One region of the Pseudomonas sp. HLS-6 genome, then DNA from elsewhere that is predicted to be linked to it. Evidence: predicted binding sites of a transcription regulator. Region 1 holds the regulator's gene; each other region holds the start of a gene.
The links. The regulator sigma-54, encoded in region 1, starts transcription at its own class of promoters, with help from an activator protein. The targets are predictions, from matches to a motif close to ANTGGCATNNANNTTGCTNT.

Region 1 (3,278 bases):
AGCAGTACGAACAGCAGGTCTACGGGAGCACCATCGATGGCGTCGTAATCTATGGGGGCATCCAGGTGGAGCAGCGCACTAATCGGTGCGGTGCAGCCACTGAGGCGGCAGTGTGGAATGGCGATACCGTTGCCGAAACCGGTTGAACCCAGTTTTTCGCGGGCAATCAGGCTCTCGAAGACATCTTGCATTTCCAGATCCGGTACTTCCCGGTCAATCAGGTTGGCAATGTGTTCGAGTACGCGTTTTTTACTGCCGCCCGGCACGTTCACAAGTGAACGGCCGGGGGTCAGGATATCTTCAAGTCGGATCATGAGTGGGGGGGATCAGCGAGCGGCTGCACCTTGCAGCAAGGCCTGCTGTTTTTCCTTGTGTTTTTTCAGTTGGCGGTCGAGCTTGTCGGCAAGCAGGTCGATCGCGGCATACATGTCTTCATGCTCGGCATTGGCGACGACTTCGCCGCCTGGGATGCGCAGGGTGGCCTCGATTTTCTGTTTCAGCTTCTCGACCTCCAGAATGACCTGCACATTGGTGATCTTGTCGAAGTGACGCTCAACACGCTCGAGTTTTTCCCCGATATAAGTGCGCAGCGCTTCGGTGACTTCTACTTGGTGTCCACTGATGTTGACTTGCATACAGCTTCTCCTTTTGTTGCCGGTGCATAAAGAGGCAGGTATTGCGCCTGCCACTTGAATTGCGGTGGCGCACCTCAGGTGCGTTACATCAGTCGCTTGCGTTCACTCGACGGTGCAATGCCGAGCGACTCGCGGTACTTGGCGACGGTGCGTCGTGCTACCTGGATGCCTTGTGCCTCCAGTAAACCAGCGATCTTGCTGTCACTCAATGGCTTTTTCTGATTTTCCGCTGCAACCAGTTTTTTGATGATCGCGCGAATCGCCGTGGACGAGCATTCTCCGCCTTCGGAGGTGCTGACATGGCTGGAGAAAAAGTACTTCAGTTCGTAAATTCCACGCGGGGTATGCATGTACTTTTGCGTGGTCACCCGGGATATGGTCGATTCGTGCATGCCCACCGCTTCGGCGATGTCGTGCAGCACCAGCGGCTTCATGGCCTCGTCACCGTGGTCGAGGAATCCACGCTGGTGTTCGACGATCTGGGTGGCAACCTTCATCAGCGTTTCGTTGCGGCTTTGCAGGCTCTTGATGAACCAGCGGGCTTCCTGAAGCTGATTGCGCATGAAGGTGTTGTCTGCGCTGGTATCGGCGCGGCGTACAAAGCCTGCGTATTGTGGATTGACGCGCAGGCGTGGGACGGCTTCCTGGTTCAGTTCAACCAGCCAGCGATCGCTGTCCTTGCGCACGATCACGTCAGGCACCACGTATTCGGGTTCACTGGACTCGATCTGTGAGCCGGGGCGTGGGTTCAGGCTTTGTACCAGTTCGATCACCTGGCGCAGCTCGTCTTCCTTGAGCTTCATGCGGCGCATCAGCTGGCTGTAGTCGCGGCTGCCGAGCAGGTCGATGTAGTCGCTGACCAGTCGTTGCGCTTCAGTCATCCAGGGTGTTTGTGCCGGCATCTGACGCAACTGCAACAACAGGCATTCGCTCAGGTTGCGGGCGCCTATACCGGCAGGCTCGAATTGCTGGATGCGGTGCAGGACGGCTTCCACTTCGTCCAGTTCGATATCGAGTTCCGGGTCGAAGGACTCACAGACCTCTTCCAGGGTTTCGTCGAGATAGCCCTGGTTGTTGATGCAGTCGATCAGGGTGACGGCAATCAGTCGGTCGGTATCCGACATTGGCGCCAGGTTCAACTGCCACAGCAGGTGGCTCTGCAGGCTTTCACCGGCCGAGGTGCGGGTGGTGAAGTCCCACTCGTCGTCATCGTTGCTGGGAAGGCTGCTGGCGCTGGTTTGATAGATATCTTCCCAGGCGGTGTCTACCGGCAGCTCATTGGGAATACGCTCGTTCCACTCACCTTCCTCAAGGCTTTCCACGGGAGTGGCGGTTTCCTGGAAGCTGGTTTCCTGGGATTCCGAGGTCGGCTTGGATTCGGCGTTATCCGCCATCGGGTCGCTGTTATCGAAGTCGTCGCCATCTTCCTGGCGTTCGAGCATCGGGTTGGATTCCAGGGCTTCCTGGATTTCCTGCTGCAGGTCCAGTGTGGAAAGCTGGAGCAGACGGATGGCCTGTTGCAACTGCGGTGTCATCGTCAGTTGCTGGCCCATTCTTAGGACGAGCGATGGTTTCATGGCAGGGGCTTAACACCTTATTCGCCGGCGCACATGCGCCATCCACTACAAGGGCGCCGAAGCGCCTTCTTTAAGCAAATTATATGCCTGAAACCGAGGTGTTTGCCTAGAGCGCTGTAACAAATAAGCCGGTATTTGGGCGGATCGTCAGCGCTCTGGCGGTGCCTCGCACCTCGGGCTTACAGGCGGAACTCGTGGCCGAGGTAAACCTCTTTAACCAGTTCGTTGGCCAGGATGGTTTCTGCATCACCTTCGGCGATTAGGCGACCATCGTTGACGATGTAAGCGGTTTCGCAGATATCCAGTGTTTCACGGACGTTGTGGTCGGTGATCAGAACGCCAATGCCTTTGGCTTTCAGGTGGTGGATGATCTGCTTGATGTCGCCGACCGAGATCGGGTCGACACCGGCAAACGGTTCGTCGAGCAGGATGAATTTCGGTGCAGTCGCCAGTGCGCGGGCGATCTCCACACGGCGACGTTCACCACCGGAAAGGCTCATGCCGAGGTTGTCGCGGATGTGGCTGATGTGAAACTCCTGCAGCAGGCTCTCCAGTTCCTTGCGACGCCCTGCGGCGTCCAGCTCTTTGCGTGTTTCCAGGATCGCCATGATGTTGTCGGCCACCGACAACTTGCGGAAGATCGAGGCTTCCTGGGGCAGGTAGCCAATCCCAGCGCGTGCACGGCCGTGCATCGGCTGGTGGCTGACATCCAGGTCGTCGATGAGCACGCGGCCCTGGTCGGCCTGTACCAGGCCGACAATCATGTAGAAGCACGTTGTCTTGCCGGCGCCGTTAGGGCCGAGCAGGCCGACGATCTGGCCGCTGTCGATTGACAGGCTGACGTCACGTACGACTTGTCGACTCTTGTAGCTCTTGGCCAGGTGCTGGGCTTTGAGGGTTGCCATTACTCGGCCTTCTTCTTCGGCTGGATTACCATGTCGATGCGTGGGCGCGGTGCGGTAATGTTGCTGCCGCGGCCGGCGGTGGCGACCTGAGACTTGGTGTTGTAGACGATTTTCTCGCCTTCGGTAGTGTTGCCTTCGTTGATCACCTTGGCCCGGTCAGT
Region 2 (3,278 bases), 480 kb from region 1:
AGCGCCTGTCGTACGGCGAGAAAATCGAAACCATTACCGACATTCGTGGCACGGCATTTGTTCGTCGGGACACCCCTGAAGGCTGGTACGAGGTCGACTCCACACGTATCGACCGTCCGGGCAAGATCGACAAGATCATCAACCCGTACGTGAATACCCAGGACACTCAGGCCTGCGCCATCGAGCAAGAAAAAGGCCCGGTTGAAGACCCGAATGAACCGAAGGTCGTCCAGTTGCTGGCGAGCCCGCGGATGACCCGCGACAAGACCGTGATTCGCCTGCCGTCCTTCGAGAAGGTCCGTGGCGACGCGGTGCTCTACGCTCACGCCAACCGAGTCCTGCACCTGGAGACCAACCCAGGCAACGCCCGGGCGCTGGTGCAGAGACACGGTGACGTGGACGTCTGGTTCAACCCTCCGCCCATTCCGATGACCACTGAGGAAATGGACTATGTGTTCGGCATGCCCTATGCGCGCGTGCCGCACCCGGCGTATGGCAAGGAGAAAATCCCGGCCTACGACATGATCCGTTTTTCGGTCAACATCATGCGCGGCTGCTTTGGTGGCTGCACCTTCTGTTCGATCACCGAGCACGAAGGCCGGATTATCCAGAACCGCTCCGAAGAGTCGATCATTCGCGAGATCGAAGAGATTCGCGACAAGGTGCCAGGGTTTACCGGGGTCATCTCCGACCTTGGCGGCCCTACCGCGAACATGTACCGAATCGCCTGCAAGAGCCCGGAAATCGAGTCCGCGTGCCGCAAGCCGTCGTGCGTGTTCCCCGGCATTTGCCCGAACCTGAACACCGACCACTCGTCGTTGATTCAGTTGTACCGCAGTGCGCGTGCCTTGCCGGGTGTGAAGAAGATCCTGATCGCCTCGGGCCTGCGTTATGACCTGGCGGTAGAGTCGCCGGAGTACGTCAAGGAACTGGTGACCCACCACGTTGGCGGTTACCTGAAGATTGCGCCGGAGCACACCGAAGAAGGCCCGCTGAATCAGATGATGAAGCCGGGTATCGGTACCTATGACCGCTTCAAGCGTATGTTCGAGAAATTCTCGAAAGAGGCGGGCAAGGAACAGTACCTGATCCCGTACTTCATTGCGGCGCACCCGGGCACTACCGATGAAGACATGATGAACTTGGCCCTTTGGCTCAAGGGCAATGGTTTCCGTGCCGACCAGGTACAGGCGTTCTATCCGTCGCCAATGGCGTCGGCTACCGCCATGTACCACTCGGGCAAGAACCCGCTGCGCAAGGTCACCTACAAGAGTGACCCGGTCACGATCGTCAAGAGCGAAGCGCAGCGTCGCCTGCACAAGGCATTCCTGCGCTATCACGATCCGAAGGGTTGGCCGATGCTGCGTGAGGCGCTGGAGCGTATGGGCCGTAGCGACCTGATCGGCCCGGGCAAACACCAACTGATCCCGTTGCACCAGCCTGCAACCGACAGCTACCAGAGTGCGCGACGCAAGAACTCGACGCCTGCAGGCAGCCACAAGGTCGCCAAGGATCAAAAGATCCTGACCCAGCACACTGGCCTGCCGCCGCGTGGCAGCGATGGTGGCAAGCCGTGGGACAAGCGCGAAGAGGCCAAGGCGGCAGCGTTCGCCCGTAACCAGGATGCGGCCAAGGCGCGCAAAGACGCCGCCAAGGGCAAAGGCAAGAAGAAGCCGCGTCAGCCGGTACTGCCGCGCTAACCTGGCCTTGGCCCGCGCGCCGGGGTGGTGCGTTGCCCGTGCGGCAAGGCACGATTCTGGTGCGCCGATAGGCTAAGCCGTGCGCAGGCGCGGCGTAGCCGCTCATGGCACAACTCTTGCGCGGTTCAGGGCTGACCTTGGCCCTTGAGCGCTGCCATGCCTGACCAGCCTGACTCCTACCATGAACTGTTGCAGGGCGACGGAGCGGTACGCCCGCACTGGCAGGCGCTGTTCGCGCAGTTGCAGCGCAGCAGCCCCGAGCAGTTGGCGCAGCGTCAGGCGCTGTTGACCCGCCAGCTTCAGGAAAATGGTGTCACCTATAACATCTACGCCGACCCCAAGGGCGCTGATCGCCCGTGGGAGCTGGACCTGTTGCCGCACGTGTTGTCTGCCGAGGAATGGCAGCCACTGGCCGCCGGTATCGCTCAGCGCGCGCGTCTGCTCAATGCGGTACTGGCCGATACCTACGGACCGCAACAGCTGCTGGCCGACGGGCTTTTACCTCCCGAACTGATCTACGGACACAACAATTTTCTCTGGCCCTGCCAAGGTATCGAAGTGCCTGGCGGAACCTACCTGCATGTCTACGCCGCTGACCTTGCACGCGCGCCGGATGGGCGCTGGTGGATCACTGCAGACCGTACCCAGGCGCCTTCCGGTGCTGGCTATGCCCTTGAGAACCGCACAATTCTTTCGCGGGCCTGGCCGGAGCTCTACCGCAGCCTCCATGTACAGCACCTGGCGGGTTTCTTTCGAACCTTGCAGCAGACTCTCGCCGAGACGGCACCGAGTGAAGGGGAGGCGCCGCTGGTGGTGCTGCTGACCCCCGGGCGATTCAACGAGAGTTACTTCGAACACCTGTATTTGGCGCGGCAACTGGGTTACCCCTTGGTCGAGGGTAGCGACCTGACGGTGCGCGATGCCACCGTGTACCTCAAGACACTGGATGGTTTGCGTCGTGTTCACGGCATTTGGCGGCGTCTTGACGATGACTTCTGCGACCCGCTGGAGTTGCGCACGGATTCGGCATTGGGCGTTCCCGGTTTGCTCGATGCCGTGCGTCAAGGGCGCGTGCTGGTGGCCAATGCCTTGGGCTGCGGTGTGCTGGAGTCACCCGGCCTGCTTGGTTTTTTGCCCGCTATCAATGAGCACCTGTTCGGCGAGGCCTTGAGCCTGCCCTCCGTTGCCAGTTGGTGGTGCGGCGAGCCTCCGGCATTGGCACAGGCGCTGGAGAAACTGCCAGACCTGGTGTTCAAGCCAGCGTTCCCTTCGCAGCGGTTCACGCCTGTGTTGGGAGGCGCACTTGATGCTGAACAACAGCGGGCACTGGCAGCGCGTATCGGTGCGCGACCGGCTGTCTATGTTGCCCAAGAGCGGGTGCAGTTGTCCCAGGCGCCGGTCTGGCAGGTCGATCAACGTACGCTGCAATCCCGCTCGGTGGGTATGCGCGTGTACGCCGTGGCTTGTGCCGACGGCTATCGGGTGTTGCCTGGCGGGCTGGTGCGGGTGTCGGCACAGGCTGATGCCGACGTGATCTCGATGCAGCGCGGTGGTGCCAGCAAGGATGCCTGGGTGTTG
Region 3 (3,278 bases), 670 kb from region 1:
TCGGTCGATTCCGTGAACAGCTCGCTGATGAACTGGCCATGGCTGCGCTGACCACTGATGGCGAGCAGCATCTCCGCCGCCGGATTCATGTACTCAAGACGCAGTTCGGCATTGAGCAGAATGGTGGCAGTGGTCAGGTTGTCCAGTAGCAGTCGGTGCAGAGCATCGCTGATGGTCATGGGGCGTCGTTGACCTCTTTTGGTACATGACAACCGTGGCTGAAGCCAGGGTCGCGCGCACTGGTAATCCGCTGATACGAAGAAAATGCAAAAAACAAACCAAGGCTCCGAAAAGAAGCGGATTCGCCTGAAAAAGACCTGTATATGCCCAAAAAAGGACTACAAAGCCCTAGGCTTGCGATTTTCTTGAACCAAAATGGGCTGTTAACAGCGGATGCAGGCGGCTCATTGCACCAATATAGAGCATTGAGCCGGGATCGGTTCTGCATTAAAGGCGTTGCCCGGAAAGAGGCTTCCGAGGGCGCTTCAAACCGCGTTTTCTGTGGGATGCAGGCTTGCCTGCGCTGGCGTCGACGGGTGTGTCGGCGAGTACGTGGTGCCTGCATCGTTGGCAAGCCAACTTCCCGCAGGGCTCAGTGCCAGGCGTCTGGGCTTTGCGTAGGTGACACGTCAGAAACAAGAAAGGCCTCCCGAGGGAGGCCTTTCTTACGCCGCTTGCGCGAGCGTCACGGGATTAGCAGCTGTAGTACAGCTCGTATTCCAGTGGGTGTACGAAGGTGCGAACCTTGATTTCTTCTTCGCTTTTCAGGGCGATGTAGGCGTCGATGAAGTCGTCGCTGAAAACGCCGCCTTTGGTCAGGAACGCACGGCCCTTGTCCAGCTCTTCCAGGGCTTCTTTCAGGCTGCCACAAACCTGTGGGATTTCCTTGGCCTCTTCAGGCGGCAGGTCGTACAGGTTCTTGTCGGCGGCATCGCCTGGGTGGATCTTGTTCTGGATACCGTCCAGACCTGCCATCAGCAGCGCTGCGAAGCACAGGTATGGGTTGGCAGCCGGGTCCGGGAAGCGCGCTTCGATACGACGAGCTTTCGGGCTGGAAACGTATGGAATACGGATCGAGGCGGAGCGGTTGCGCGCCGAGTAGGCCAGCATTACAGGGGCTTCGAAGCCTGGGACCAGACGCTTGTAGGAGTTGGTCGAAGGGTTGGTGAAGCCGTTCAGTGCCTTACCGTGCTTGATGATACCGCCGATGAAGTACAGGGCGGTGTCGGACAGGCCGGCATAGCCTTCGCCGGAGAAGGTGTTCTTGCCTTCTTTGGAGATGGACATGTGAACGTGCATGCCCGAACCGTTGTCACCGTACAGTGGCTTCGGCATGAAGGTAGCGGTACGGCCGTAAGCGTCGGCAACGTTGTGTACGCAGTACTTCAGGGTCTGAACTTCGTCGGCTTTCTTCACCAGGGTGTTGAAACGCACACCGATTTCGTTCTGGCCGGCAGTTGCCACTTCGTGGTGGTGAACTTCGATGACCAGGCCCATTTCTTCCATGGCATTACACATGGCAGTACGGATTTCGTGGTCATGGTCGAACGGAGGAACTGGGAAGTAACCGCCTTTGACGCCTGGGCGGTGACCTTTGTTGCCGCCTTCGACGTCCTGGTCGGACATCCACGAACCTTGTTCGGAGAAGATCTTGAACATCGAGCCCGAGATGTCGGACTTGAATTTCACTTCGTCGAAGATGAAGAACTCTGGCTCCGGGCCGACCAGTACGGTGTCGCCGATAGCGGTGGACTTCAGGTACTCCTCGGCACGCTTGGCGATGGCGCGTGGGTCGCGGTCGTAGCCTTGCATGGTCGAAGGTTCGATGATGTCGCAAACGATGATCAGCGTTGGCTCTTCGGTGAACGGATCGAGCACGGCAGTATCGTCGACCGGCATCAGGATCATGTCGGACGCTTCGATGCCTTTCCATCCAGCGATGGAGGAGCCGTCGAACATCTTGCCGGCTTCAAAGAAGTCTTCATCCAGCGCATCACGGGCTGGCATGGTCACGTGGTGCTGAGTGCCTTTGGTGTCAGTGAAGCGCAGATCAATCCATTTAACGTCATGATCTTTGATGAGTTGAACCGACTTCGACATAGTGTCCTCCGGGTGGGGTAGAGCTTGCCTGTGCAGCCCTTGAATTTGGGTGATGCCGGGCGCGAATAGTCCGCCAAGGCAACCTGCCTCACAAGGGAGCAAATTGCATGCCAGTGCCCCGACTTGGGTTTTTTGCCCCAAACATAGGCGTTTGCGCCGTAAATACTGAAAAAGCGGATTTTTTTCGCACTCTTATGATGCGATTTTTAATCAAGATGACCTGTTTTGGTGCGTTAGATGCCGTCCGTACAATAGTTGGTCAAACCTTGAGCAATTTCCGCTATAATCCGCGCCCCCCTTTTTCGCTTGGCACATTGCGCGCAGTTTTTCATGAAACTAATCGTCAAGATTTTCCCAGAGATCACCATCAAGAGCGGCCCGGTGCGCAAGCGCTTCATTCGCCAGCTCTGCCGCAACATTCGTGTCGTGCTCAAGGATCTCGATCCAGAGCTCGTGGTCAAGGGTGTCTGGGATAATCTCGAGATCATCACGCGCCTGGACGATGAAAAAGTGCAGCGCGAGATGATCGAGCGCCTGTCCTGCACGCCGGGCATTGCGCATTTCCTGCAGGTCGACGAATACCCGCTGGTCGATTTCGACGATATCGTCGCCAAGTGCAAGCTTCATTATGGTGCGCAGCTGGCCGGCAAGCATTTTTCGGTTCGCTGCAAGCGTGCCGGCAAGCACAGCTTCACTTCCATGGATGTCGATCGTTATGTTGGCAGCCAACTGCGCCAGCAGTGCGGCGCCGCCGGGATCGATCTGCGCAACCCTGAAGTGGTCGTGCGTCTTGAGCTGCGTGATGAGCGCCTGTTCGTGGTGCACAGCCAGCACCCGGGCATCGGCGGCTACCCGCTGGGCGCGCTGGAACAGACCCTGGTGCTGATGTCGGGTGGTTTCGACTCTACCGTGGCGGCCTACCAGATGATGCGTCGCGGCCTGATGACCCATTTCTGTTTCTTCAACCTCGGTGGCCGTGCCCACGAGCTTGGCGTAATGGAAGTCGCACACTTTCTCTGGAAAAAGTACGGCAGCAGCCAGCGTGTGCTGTTTGTCAGCGTGCCGTTCGAAGAAGTGGTCGGCGAAATTCTCGGCAAGGTCGGTAACAGCTATATGGGCGTTACCCTCAAGCGTATGATGTTGCGTGCTGCAACCCGCATTGCCGATCGCCTGGAAAT

Region 2: the regulator sigma-54 is predicted to act here: its motif matches at 1,804-1,823, upstream of CS390_RS02750 (circularly permuted type 2 ATP-grasp protein).
Region 3: the regulator sigma-54 is predicted to act here: its motif matches at 2,196-2,215, upstream of glnA (glutamate--ammonia ligase).

The regions. Positions count from the first base shown of each region.
Region 1 covers NZ_CP024478.1:1,101,717-1,104,994, forward strand. The annotation lists gene ptsN (PTS IIA-like nitrogen regulatory protein PtsN) at 1-314, opposite strand, end outside; gene hpf (ribosome hibernation-promoting factor, HPF/YfiA family) at 327-635, opposite strand; gene CS390_RS04945 (RNA polymerase factor sigma-54) at 719-2,212, opposite strand; gene lptB (LPS export ABC transporter ATP-binding protein) at 2,392-3,117, opposite strand; gene lptA (lipopolysaccharide transport periplasmic protein LptA) at 3,117-3,278, opposite strand, start outside.
Region 2 covers NZ_CP024478.1:621,685-624,962, forward strand. The annotation lists gene CS390_RS02745 (YgiQ family radical SAM protein) at 1-1,700, shown strand, start outside; gene CS390_RS02750 (circularly permuted type 2 ATP-grasp protein) at 1,857-3,278, shown strand, end outside.
Region 3 covers NZ_CP024478.1:431,188-434,465, forward strand. The annotation lists gene glnL (nitrogen regulation protein NR(II)) at 1-179, opposite strand, end outside; gene glnA (glutamate--ammonia ligase) at 694-2,100, opposite strand; gene thiI (tRNA uracil 4-sulfurtransferase ThiI) at 2,431-3,278, shown strand, end outside.